Regions from separate parts of the Actinoplanes sp. CA-142083 genome, predicted to be linked through region 2. Evidence: riboswitches for the same ligand, from Rfam matches in the RefSeq annotation. Region 2 holds a riboswitch; the other holds the start of a gene.
The links. Region 2 has a riboswitch for cyclic di-AMP ahead of ACQPZX_RS09875 (C40 family peptidase). Riboswitches for the same ligand answer to the same signal wherever they lie in the genome.
Positions count from the first base shown of each region.

Region 1: linked by a shared signal. The riboswitch ahead of ACQPZX_RS03215 (transglycosylase family protein) and the one ahead of ACQPZX_RS09875 (C40 family peptidase) in region 2 are both predicted to bind cyclic di-AMP.

Region 1 is NZ_CP192076.1:680,992-686,661, forward strand. It holds gene ACQPZX_RS03190 (SDR family oxidoreductase) at 1-194, shown strand, start outside; gene ACQPZX_RS03195 (hypothetical protein) at 180-566, opposite strand; gene ACQPZX_RS03200 (LysR family transcriptional regulator) at 915-1,793, opposite strand; gene ACQPZX_RS03205 (YybH family protein) at 1,864-2,229, shown strand; gene ACQPZX_RS03210 (cysteine hydrolase family protein) at 2,511-3,146, opposite strand; gene ACQPZX_RS03215 (transglycosylase family protein) at 3,263-3,958, opposite strand; cyclic di-AMP (ydaO/yuaA leader) riboswitch at 3,960-4,118, opposite strand; gene ACQPZX_RS03220 (saccharopine dehydrogenase family protein) at 4,344-5,570, shown strand; gene ACQPZX_RS03225 (TetR/AcrR family transcriptional regulator) at 5,567-5,670, opposite strand, start outside.
Region 2 is NZ_CP192076.1:2,060,619-2,066,288, forward strand. It holds gene leuS (leucine--tRNA ligase) at 1-1,713, shown strand, start outside; gene ACQPZX_RS09875 (C40 family peptidase) at 1,771-2,586, opposite strand; cyclic di-AMP (ydaO/yuaA leader) riboswitch at 2,593-2,724, opposite strand; gene ACQPZX_RS09880 (MurT ligase domain-containing protein) at 3,161-4,384, shown strand; gene ACQPZX_RS09885 (type 1 glutamine amidotransferase) at 4,415-5,128, shown strand; gene ACQPZX_RS09890 (TVP38/TMEM64 family protein) at 5,165-5,670, shown strand, end outside.

The DNA of each region.
Region 1 (5,670 bases), 1.4 Mb from region 2:
GCCACCTCACCGACGACCCCGGCACCGGCCTGGTCCAAGTCACCCGCACCCTGGGAAACAGGGGCCCGATCCCGCGCGACGACGTGGCCGCCGTGCTGGCCGCCTGCCTCCAGGCCCCCGCGACGATCGGCGTCACCTTCGAGCTCTTCGCGGGCGACACCCCCATCGCTTCGGCCCTGTCAGACCTCAGCTAGGTGCGCCGCCAGCGCGCGGGCTTCGCTCCGAAGCTGCTCGGCCCGATCGGCGTACCCGCTCCGCTCGTACTCGTCGGCGGCCGTCTCCCGCTCAGCCACCTCATCCCGGACGATCTGCTCGACCTCATCCTCCGTCAGCGCCCGGCGGGCGACCTCGGTCGCCCCCACGCCCAGAGCGATGTGCTCGATCGCCAGGCTGGTGCCGGACGCCTCCGCGTCCGGCGCAACCGCCTCGGCGTCCGGCGCAACCGCCTCGGCGTTGTCGATCGCCGCCAGGGTGGCGCGCAAGGCCGCCGTCGCTGCCCGATCCCGCGACTTCATAGCGATCGGTAGCGCCGCCCGAAGCCGCTGCCGCAGAGAGATCTCCGTCATGACGGCGACGCTATCGCGCCCAGCCCCCACCCCACGCCGCACCCTCGCGCCGCCGCGCCGCCCGGCATCCCGCGCCTCTCGCGCCGCACCCCGCGCCTCTCGCGCCGCACCCCGCGCCTCTCGCGCCGCACCCCGCGCCTCTCGCGCCGCACCCCGCGCCTCTCGCGCCGCACCCCGCGCCTCTCGCGCCGCACCCCGCGCCGCCCGCGCTGCACCACCCGCGCTGCACCCCCGCGCCGCACGCCGGCCGCCCCACACTTCGCGCCGCCACGCCGGATTGCGTGCCGCCGCGCCGCATCCCGCGCTGCCGTTCTCGCCGTGTCCCCGCGTGCCCCGCGCCGTCGTCTGTCAGCGGTCGCCGAACTCCCGCCGGAGGTGCGGCAGCAGCGCGGCCAACGCCGGGCTCGTCCGTGGCCGCCACACCAGCGCGAGCAACGCCGGGATCGTCACCCCGGTGATCGGCACGGCCACGAGCCCGGGGTGCAGCTTTCCCATCGACTCGCTCAGCACCGCGACGCCCAGCCCGCGAGCCGCCATGTCAGCGACCGCCGCGGGCGCCGACGCGACCAGCACCACGTCGGGTATCAGGCTCGCCGACACGCATGCCTCATCAAAGGCGGCGCGGATGCCGGTCCCCTCGGGAAGGGTGACAAGAGAGTAGGCCATCAGCTCCATCAGCGGCAGCCCGCGTTCGCTCGCCTGTGGATGGTCGGGCGGGACCAGCGCGACAAGTCCTTCGCTGGCAATCACCTGCGCGGACAGGTGCTCGGGCGGCGAGCCGGCCACCCCGACGAGGGCGACGTCCGCCAAGCCGGTCCGCACGGAGTTGACGAGCATCCGCGAGTCGTCCTCGAGCAGCTCGAGCTCGATCCCCGGGTGCTCACGGTGAAAGGCGGCCAGCGCGGCGAACAGGGGAGTGATCTCGCACCCGGTAACCATCCCGATCGTCAGATGGCCGCGGACGAGCCCCTTCACCTCGTCGATCGCCTGACGCAGTTCGGCGGCGGCGTTCAGCGCGACCTTGGCGTACCCGAGCGCCACCCGCCCCGCCTCGGTGAGCCGCGCAACCCGCCCCGACCGGTCGAAGAGCTCGGCCGCCAGCTCGCTTTCCAGCGCCTTGACCTGCGCACTTACACCCGACTGGCTGATGTGCACACGCTGGGCGGCCCGAGTGAACCCGGCCTCCTCAGCCACCGCCACGAAGTACTCGAGCTGCCGCAGTTCCATAACCACAGATTCTAGTTCGCAGAAAAACTATGCGTTGGACTTCTGTCCCCCACCGGACGAGGGTGGAGTCATGACCGAACGCGAAAAGGCTCGCAAGCCAGAAGACCTGACCCGCCTGTTCGTCGAGCGCGCCAACGCGAAGGATGCGGAGGGCCTGGCCCAGCTCTATGAGGAAGATGCGGTGATGGCCTACCCGCCAGGCCAGCAGACGGTCGGCCGGGCAGCGATCCAGAAGCTCTGGGAGGAGGCGCTGCCCCACATGCCCTCCTTCGAGCCGGAGCAGCCGCTGCCGACCCTGATCAGCGGCGACCTCGCCCTCACCTCGACCCCACCCAAGGACGGCGCCGGCGCCCGAGCCCAGGTGGTCCGCCGCCAGCCCGACGGCACTTGGCTGCGAGTCCTCGACCAGCCCGAGTTCGCAACCCCCAAACCCTGACCGGCCCGGCCACCTGGCCGAGCCCTTCCGGCCCCGCATCGCCCGCGCCGCTCGGCCGCGCATCGCCTGGCCGCGCATCGCCTGGCCGCGCATCGCCTGGCCGCGCATCGCCTGGCCGCGCATCGCCTGGCCGCGCATCGCCTGGCCGCGCATCGCCTGGCCGCGCATCGCCTGGCCGCGCATCGCCTGGCCGCGCATCGCTCGGCTGCACCGCCTCGGTCCTGCCGCTTGGCTGCGCACCGGCTCGGTCCCGCCGCTTGGCCGAGACGTATCGAGCGGTGTCAAGCCGTGGGCGTGATGATCTCGGTGGTGGTGCGGAGCACGGTGCCCAGGCCGGCGATCTCGCGGAAACCCTGGTCGCTGGCCTGTGACACGGCGTCGGTTACCAGCACGACGCGGTAGTCGCGCTCGTGGGCCTCGATGATGCTGGCTCGGGGGCAGTTCGGCAGGTTGCAGCCGGCGAAGACGAGGGTGTCGACGTTGTGCGCGGCGAGGAGTTCCTCGAGCCGCGTGCGATAGAAGGCGCCCCAACGCGGCTTGTAGAGCGCGTATTCGGCGGGTCCCAACTGCTGCGGCTCGCCGCGGAGAAGGGCCTCGTCGTCCAGGTCGTCGGTGGGTGCCAGGCCCGGCGCCAGCAGGCGGCCGGGTGTGCCGGGGCGGGCGAATTCCGCGCCGCTCTGCACGAGTGTGCGCCGCACGCGGTCGACGTCCTGGCCGTCGGCCGGATAGAGGCGGACAACGTGGACGATCGGGCGTCCGGTTGCCCGGAAGGCCTCGGTGAGCTTGGTGAGGTTGGGGAGGATCTCGGTCGTGCCCGCCAACCCGAAGGGACCGTCGGAAAGGAAGTCGCGCTGCATGTCGATGGTGATCAGCGCCGCGCTGTCCCAGTGCGGTTCGAGATGGGGGTCGGTGGCCATGCCGCCACTGTGGCACAAACGCGGCCAGGGCGGCCCTCGACGATGCGTTCGCCGCCGGCGGTGGGGATGCGATCCGGCCGCCCTGGGGGATGAGCGGCCGGATCGCTAGGGGTGGATCAGAGCGCGATCCGCTGACCGGGGAAGATCAGGTTCGGGTTGCTGATGGTGTTGCCGTTCAGCTGGTAGAGGGTGTGCCAGCCGCCCGCGATGTGGTTGCGGGTGGCGATTGCCGACAGCGTGTCGCCGGAGCGGACGACGTAGGTCTTGCCGGTGGCCTTCGCGGTCGTGGCGCGGGTCACCTTGTGCGACGAAGTCGACTTCTTGGTGGCCTTCTTGGTGGCCTTGTGCGTGGTCGACTTCGACTTGTGCGTGGACTTCGACTTGTGCGACGAAGTCGTCGACTTGGAGCCGCTCGTGTTGGTGCCCTTGTAGTGCTTCGACGAGCCGGCCTTCTTGCCGCACACCGGCCACGCGCCGATGCCCTGGCCGTCCAGCACCTTCTCGGCGATGCGGATCTGCTCCGCCTTGCTCGCCTTGTTCGCGGTGCTGGCGTACTTCGTGCCGCCGTAGGCCTTCCACGTGCCGCGGGTGAACTGCAGCCCGCCGTAGAAGCCGTTGCCGGTGTTGATGCTCCAGTTGCCGCCCGACTCGCACTGCGCGATCGCGTCCCAGTTCACACTGGACGCCTGTGCGGGGGAAGCGGGGCCGAGCAGGGCGGCCGTGCCCGCCACGCCGATGGCCGTGAGGCCCAGCGCGAAACGGGCGTGCTTGCGCGCCCGCGACGTGCGGGCATGCTTGCGGATCTGTGCCATGACAGAGAACCCTCCACGCCTACGAGGTCAGCTGTCGGGTTCGGGCTGAGGTGCCCGGCCGCCATCGTGCGGCTTCACCCCGAGGCGCGCGCACCGCGCGCCGAGGAACGTTGGGTCCCCCGCTCCCTGCCACGAGTTCGATGTCCGGCGGGCGGTGGCAGGGACTCGGCGTTCCACCCGCGGTGCCCGCATCGCGGGACCGGCCGACGGTAACCACGGCTCCGCGAAATCGCCCAAGCTCGAAGCGTGAATGGTGACGTTGTTCTCAGCTATTGCCCTATTTGATCTTGCTTTATGTCGAGAATAACCGATTGATGCGGTTCTGGCATTACTGATCGGTAACTTGTCCGGCTGCTGCTCGAAACCTGGTGCAGAATCGGCTGCCATGAGCGATCACGACATCGTCGTCCACGGCGCATCCGGCTTCGTCGGAGCGTTGGTGGCGCAGTATCTGGCCGAGCACGCTCCAGCCGGCACGCGGGTCGCTCTCGCGGGCCGCTCCGAGGTCAAGATCGCCCAGGTCAAGCAGCGTCTCGGCGTCGACTGGCCGATTCTCGTGGCCGATGCCGCCGACGTCGCGGCCCTCGAGCGGATCGCCGCGGCGACGCGGGTCGTCGTCACCACCGTCGGGCCATATGCGAAATACGGCAAACCGCTCGTCCGGGCCTGCGCCGCCGCCGGCACCGACTACGTCGACCTCACCGGGGAGGTGCTGTTCGCCCGGGAGAGCATCGACGACAACCACGAGCTGGCCCGCTCGACCGGCGCCCGCATCGTGCACTCCTGCGGCTTCGACTCGATTCCGTCCGACATCGGCGTGCACGTGCTCGCCCAGCAGGCCAAGGCCGGCGGCGCCGGCGAGCTCACCGACACCACGCTGGTCGTCACCAGCCTGCGCGGCGGGATCAGCGGCGGCACGATCGACTCGATGCGGCACCAGCTCGACGTGGTCAAGAACGACCGCAAGCTGCGCCGGGTCGCCGCCAGCCCGTACTCGCTGAGCCCCGACCGATCCGCCGAGCCCGACCTCGGCCGCCAGGACGACACGGCCGTCGTCTCGGGTCCGGCCGTGCACCCTCGGCTGCGCGGCACGCTCGCGCCGTTCTTCATGGCCTCCTACAACACCCGGGTGGTGCGCCGGAGCAACGCGCTGCGCGGCTGGGAGTACGGCCGGGCGTTCCGTTACCGCGAGGCGATGAGCGTCGGCTCCTCCCCGCTCTCCCCGGTGATGGCTCACGGCACCCGGCTCGGCCTCGGCGCGCTGATGGTCGGCCTGTCGCTGCCGCCGACCCGCTACGTCCTCGACCGGATCCTGCCCAAACCGGGCGAGGGCCCGAGCGCGGAGTCCCGTGAGAGCGGCCACTTCACGATGGACCTGTTCGCCACCACGACGTCCGGCGCGCGCTACACGGCCCGGTTCCGGGCCAAGGGCGACCCCGGCTACGCGGCCACCGCCGTCATGCTCGGCGAGTCGGCGCTGGCCCTCGCCCACGACCGCGACGCGCTGCCCGCCTCCGAGGGCGGCGTCCTGACCCCCGCCACCGCCTTGGGCGACGCCCTGGTGGCCCGCCTGCGCGGCGCCGGAGTGGAGATCACCGCGGGTAAAAGCTAAGAGCGTTCCAAGCGGCCCAGCACGGCCGTGCAGAAATCGGTCAAATGGTCCGCCAGAGCGTCGACGTCGTCCGTCATGCCGCGCGACAGCCAGTCGATGA
Region 2 (5,670 bases):
TATCGGGCGGCCGCGGCCGCGAAGACCGACGAGGAGCGCACCGAGTCGAAGGAGAAGACCGGCGTCTTCGTCGGGGCGTATGCGACAAACCCGGTGAATCAGCAGCGCATCCCGGTCTTCATCGCCGACTACGTGCTGGCCGGCTACGGCACCGGCGCGATCATGGCGGTGCCCGGGCAGGACGAGCGGGACTGGGAGTTCGCCGAGAACTTCGAACTGCCCATCATCCGTACGGTGAAAGCTCCTGAAGATTTTGTGGGGGCCTTCACCGGAGAAGGTCCGGCCATCAACAGCGACTGGCTGGACGGCAAGGGCGTCGTCGAGGCGAAGGCCGCGATGATCGAATGGCTGGAGCAGCACGGGCATGGCCGGGGCGCCACCACCTATCGCCTGCGCGACTGGCTGTTCAGCCGGCAGCGCTACTGGGGCGAGCCGTTCCCGATCGTGTACGACGAGACCGGTCTGCCGATCGCGCTGCCCGACTCGATGCTGCCGGTCGTGCTGCCCGATGTCGACGACTTCTCGCCGCGCACCTTCGACCCGGAGGACGCGGACAGCGAGCCGGAGACGCCGCTGTCGCGCAAGAAGGACTGGGTCGAGGTCGAGCTGGACCTGGGTGACGGGCCGAAGCAGTACACCCGCGAGACCAACACCATGCCGCAATGGGCCGGCTCCTGCTGGTACGAGCTGCGCTACCTGGACCCGCGCAACGACAAGGCACTGGTGGACCCGGACAACGAGGCGTACTGGATGGGTCCGTCCCGCGACGGCGACTCCGGCGGCGTCGACCTGTACGTCGGCGGCGTCGAGCACGCGGTGCTGCACCTGCTGTACGCCCGCTTCTGGCACAAGGTGCTGTACGACCTGGGCCACGTCTCGTCGTTCGAGCCGTTCCGGAAGCTGTTCAACCAGGGGTACATCCAGGCGTACGCGTTCCAGGACGACCGCGGGTTCTATGTCCCCGCCGAAGAGGTGGAGGAGCGGGACGGGCAGTACTTCTACGAGGGCGTCCCCGTGACGCGAAGCTACGGCAAAATGGGCAAATCGCTGAAGAACGTCGTGACTCCCGACGAGATGTGCGAGCAGTACGGCGCCGACACGTTCCGGGTGTACGAGATGGCGATGGGCCCGCTGGACGTCTCGCGGCCCTGGGAGACCCGTGCCGTTATCGGCTCGCAGCGGTTCCTGCAGCGGGTCTGGCGCCTGGTGGTCGACGAGGAGAGCGGTGCGATCCGGGTCAGTGACGCGGCTCTGGATGCGAAAACCCGCAAGCATCTGCACCGGACGATCGCCGGCGTCCGCGAGGACCTGGACGAGCTGCGGTTCAACACGGCGATCGCCAAGCTGATCGAGCTGACCAACACGCTGACCCCGCTGCCGGTCGTGTCGCGCGAGGCGGTCGAGCCGCTGGTGCTGATGGTGTCGCCGTTCGCGCCGCACCTGGCCGAGGAACTGTGGAGCAAGCTGGGCCACTCCGGCACGCTGGCCTATGCGGACTTCCCGGTGGCCGACCCGGCGCAGCTGAAGGCCGAGTCGATCACGTACCCGGTGCAGGTGAACGGGAAGGTGCGCGGCCGTGTCTCGGTCTCGCCGGAGGCCGACGAGGCTTTCGTCCGGTCAGCCGCACTGGCTTCGGTCGAAGAGGCTCTGGCCGGGCGTACGCCCAAGAAGGTCATCGTCGTGCCTGGCCGTCTGGTCAGCGTCGTGGTTTGACGCGTACGGCGAAAGGGGCGCCTCGCGAACCGCGGGGCGCCCCTTTTCGTTGTTGCGTCAGGCGATTCGGCGTACGACGTAGTTGCTGCCGTACATCTTGTGCTTGCCGACCCGCGCGCCGGTGTGCGGGGAGTCGTACATGTACCCGCTCCCGGCGTAGATACCCGCGTGGTAGCCGTACGAGCCCGAGCGGAAGATGATCAGGTCACCGACCTGCTTGCTGCCCTTGCTGACGGCCTTGCCGTACTTCTGCTGCGAGTTCGCCTTGTGCGGCAGCGACTTGCCCACTGCCTTCTTGTAGACGTACTTGGTGAAGCCGGAGCAGTCGAAGCGCTTCGGCCCCGCCGCGGCGAACAGGTACAGCGCCCCGGTGTGGGACTTCGCCTCGGCCAGGATCTTCGCGCCGTTGTTCTGCCGGACCGTGATGCGGATCGACTTCCCGACGTGGGAGTTGTACGCACCGTTGGACAGGTAGACCGCTCGCACGGAGACGCTGGACGCCGGCTTCCAGTACAGGTTGGCGGCGCCGGAGCTGTTGATCTTGGTGGCGGTCTGGTTGACCCACTTGCCACCGCGGTAGGCCTGGAGCTTGACCCACCCGACCTTGATCGCCGCGCCCGTCTTGGGGTTGTAGTACCGGGCGGTGACCCGGATCTGCTGACCCTTGTTGATCGTCCTCGTGCTGACGGAGGTGCCGACTCGAGGAGTGGGCTTGGCGGCCGCCGCCTGGGCAGCGGTCACGACGGGGGTGGCAGCACTCGCCGCCGGCGTCGAGATCAGCTGGCCCGCGCAGAGGCAGAGACCCAGGGACAGTGCGGCGGTTCCGGTGCCGACGGACAGCCGTCGACGCCGGCTCGAACTTTGTTCGTGCACGGTAAGGGAATCCCTCCGGCACGCCTGCGAGGTTAGCTGTCGGGTTCGGGCGGGAAGGTTGCCCGGTCGCCGTGGTGGCCGACTTCACCCCGAGGTTGCCTCGTTGCCCGCCACCGGAGCGGGTGGCGGCGAGGCGGACCGGCTGTCTCTCTCGAGAAGCTGTGGGTCCCCCGTCCCTGCCCCCGTATGCCTTTGTGGTGTTCCGTGGTGCGGTGGCCGCGACGTCCGACCCGGGGCAGGGCTCGGCGTGAGCCTGGTCGTCGCGAGCCGGTCCATTCCGGATCGGCCCAACCTTGCTACCTGAATTTCGGCTTGATCGTCGGTCTTGGGTTGGTCACGCAGCGTGTTTGGCACATTGGTTACTGTCCAGTTTGTTACCTACAGGAGACAAATGCCATTGCGTACGGTGGTGGCGTGATCACCGTACGCCCAAGGTTACGGGTGAAACACAACACACAAAAAGTGCTGGTAACCCTGTGTTCGCTGGCCAGAGGGCTTTCAGTAGACTCCCGGCCGCCGGCAACCGGATGTAACCAATGGGTCGGGTACCCTCGCTCCCGTGACGGACGGCAAGATGCCCCTGCGGGCCAAGGTCGCGACGAGTGTGTCCAAGACCGCGGCGGCGCTATCCAGGGCCGCGGGACGCGGCGACGGCTCGGTCATCGGCGGATGGATCGGCCTCAAGATCGACCCCGACCTGCTGGCTCACCTCGCCTCGGGTCGCGCGGTCGCCCTCATCTCGGGCACCAACGGCAAGACCACCACGACCCGGCTCGCGGCCGCCGCCCTCTCGCACATCGGGCGGGTCGCCACCAACTCGTTCGGCGCCAACATGCCGACCGGGCACACGTCGGCGCTCGCCAAGGCCGGCGTCACCCCGTTCGCCGTCCTCGAGGTCGACGAGCACTACCTGGCCCGGGTCATCGACGCCACCAGGCCGCGCGTGGTCGCCCTGCTCAACCTCTCCCGCGACCAGCTCGACCGGGCCAAGGAGGTGGCGATGATGGCGCAGCTGTGGCGCGACGCCCTCGCCGGCCACCCCGAGGTGCGCGTGGTCGCCAACGCCGACGACCCGATGGTCGTCTGGGCGGCCGAGGGCAGCGGCCAGCAGGTCACCTGGTTCAGCGCCGGGCAGCGCTGGCACGACGACTCGTTCGTCTGCCCGCAGAGCGGCCACCCGATCGAGCGCAACGCCGGCGACTGGTGGTGCGTCGGCTGCCCGCTGCGCCGCCCGCAAGCGCACTGGCGCGTCGAGGACGACGGCGTCGTCGACCCGCGCGGCGACTGGCACCTCGTCAAGCTTCAGCTCCCCGGCCAGGTCAACCTGGGTAACGCCGCCACCGCCCTCGCGGTCGCGGCCGAGTTCGGGGTCCGCCCGATAGAGGCTCTGCCGCACCTCGCCACCGTCGCCTCGGTCGCCGGCCGCTACGCCCAAGTCGACCGGGACGGACGAAACGTCCGTTTGCTCCTCGCGAAAAACCCGGCAAGCTGGCTCGAGGCGTTCGACATGGCCGAGCAGGCACCCACCCTGCTCTCCGTCAACGCCCGGGACCCCGACGGTCTCGACACCTCGTGGCTCTACGACGTGAACTTCGCGCCGTTGCGTGACCGGCCGGTGCTGATCACCGGCGACCGGGCCTATGACCTGGCGGTTCGCCTCGAGGTGAACGGTGTGCCGTTCCGGCACGTTATGAGTTTTGACGAGGCGATCCAGGCAGTACCGCCCGGCCGCCTCGAGGTGATCGCCAATTACACGGCGTTCCAGGACATTCGAGCGGAGTTGGACCGTGTCAACTGAGCTTGCCCGCGGCGGAAAACAGAAGGCAAAATCGTGACTGAGAGCATCCTGCGGATCGTCTGGATTTATCCGGATCTGCTCTCGACGTACGGCGACCGCGGCAATCTGCTCATCCTCGCCCGGCGTGCCGCAATGCGGGGCATTCCGGTCGAAACGTACGAAATCCGCTCGGACCAGGCCATGCCGTCCAGCGCCGACATCTACCTGATCGGCGGCGGCGAGGACGGGCCCCAGGCCCTGGCCGCGCAGCGCCTGATCAGCGACGGCGGCCTGCACCGGGCGGTAAACCAGGGCGCGGCGGTGCTCGCGATCTGCGCGGGTTACCAGCTGTTCGGCCACTCGTTCTTCGCCAAGGGTGCGAAATGCCCCGGCCTGGGGCTGCTCGACCTGCACTCCGACCGCGGCGAGACCCGGGCGGTCGGCGAGATCCGCGGCGACATCGACCCCCGGCTCGGCCTGCCGCCGCTCTCCGGCTTCGAGAACCACGGCGGGCGCACCCACCTCGGCCCCGGGGTGCAGCCGCTGGCACGGGTCACCGCGGGCATCGGCAACGACGGGCAGACCGAGGGTGCATGGCACGGCAAGGTCCTGGGCACGTACTCCCATGGGCCCGCGCTCGCTCGCAACCCAGCTATAGCCGATCTGCTACTGCGTTGGGCCATCGGCGCGGATAGTCTTTCGCCCGTTGACGACACCTGGCCGGAACGGCTCCGCGCCGAAAGGCTCGCTGCGGCGGGCGCATGACCAGCACACGGACAACCAGTTGGGCGGTATGACTGCATGACTGACACCCTGATCGCGCCTTCCCGGGCCCTGGCCACCCACGCTCCTTCGCTGCCGGCGCTGCCCGCGCCGTCAACGATGGGATGGAAGCGCCGCCTGGCCCGGTTCGGCGTCCTGGGCGTCGTCGTCGGCGGACTCGCCACCGCCGCGGCCACCCTCCCGCTGCGCGAGATCGGCGACGCGATCCTGGCCCTCGGCCACGTCGCGCCGGTCGCGATCGCCGTCGTGGGCGGGCTCCTCCTCTCCGTGCTCGTCCCGCGCACCGCCATCACCATCGCGTGCGGCGCCTTGCTGGGTGCGGCCACCGGCGCCGCCACCGCGCTGGCGGCGGCCGTGATCGCCGCCACCGCCACGTACTACGCGGGCCGCTGGGCCGGCCGTGGGGCCCTGCACGCCCGCGCCGGCGGCCGCCTGGCCCGCCTCGACGGCTGGCTCAACCGCCGCGGCCTCTCCGCCGTGCTGCTGGTCCGGTTCCTGCCGCTCGCCCCCTTCGGCCTGATCGG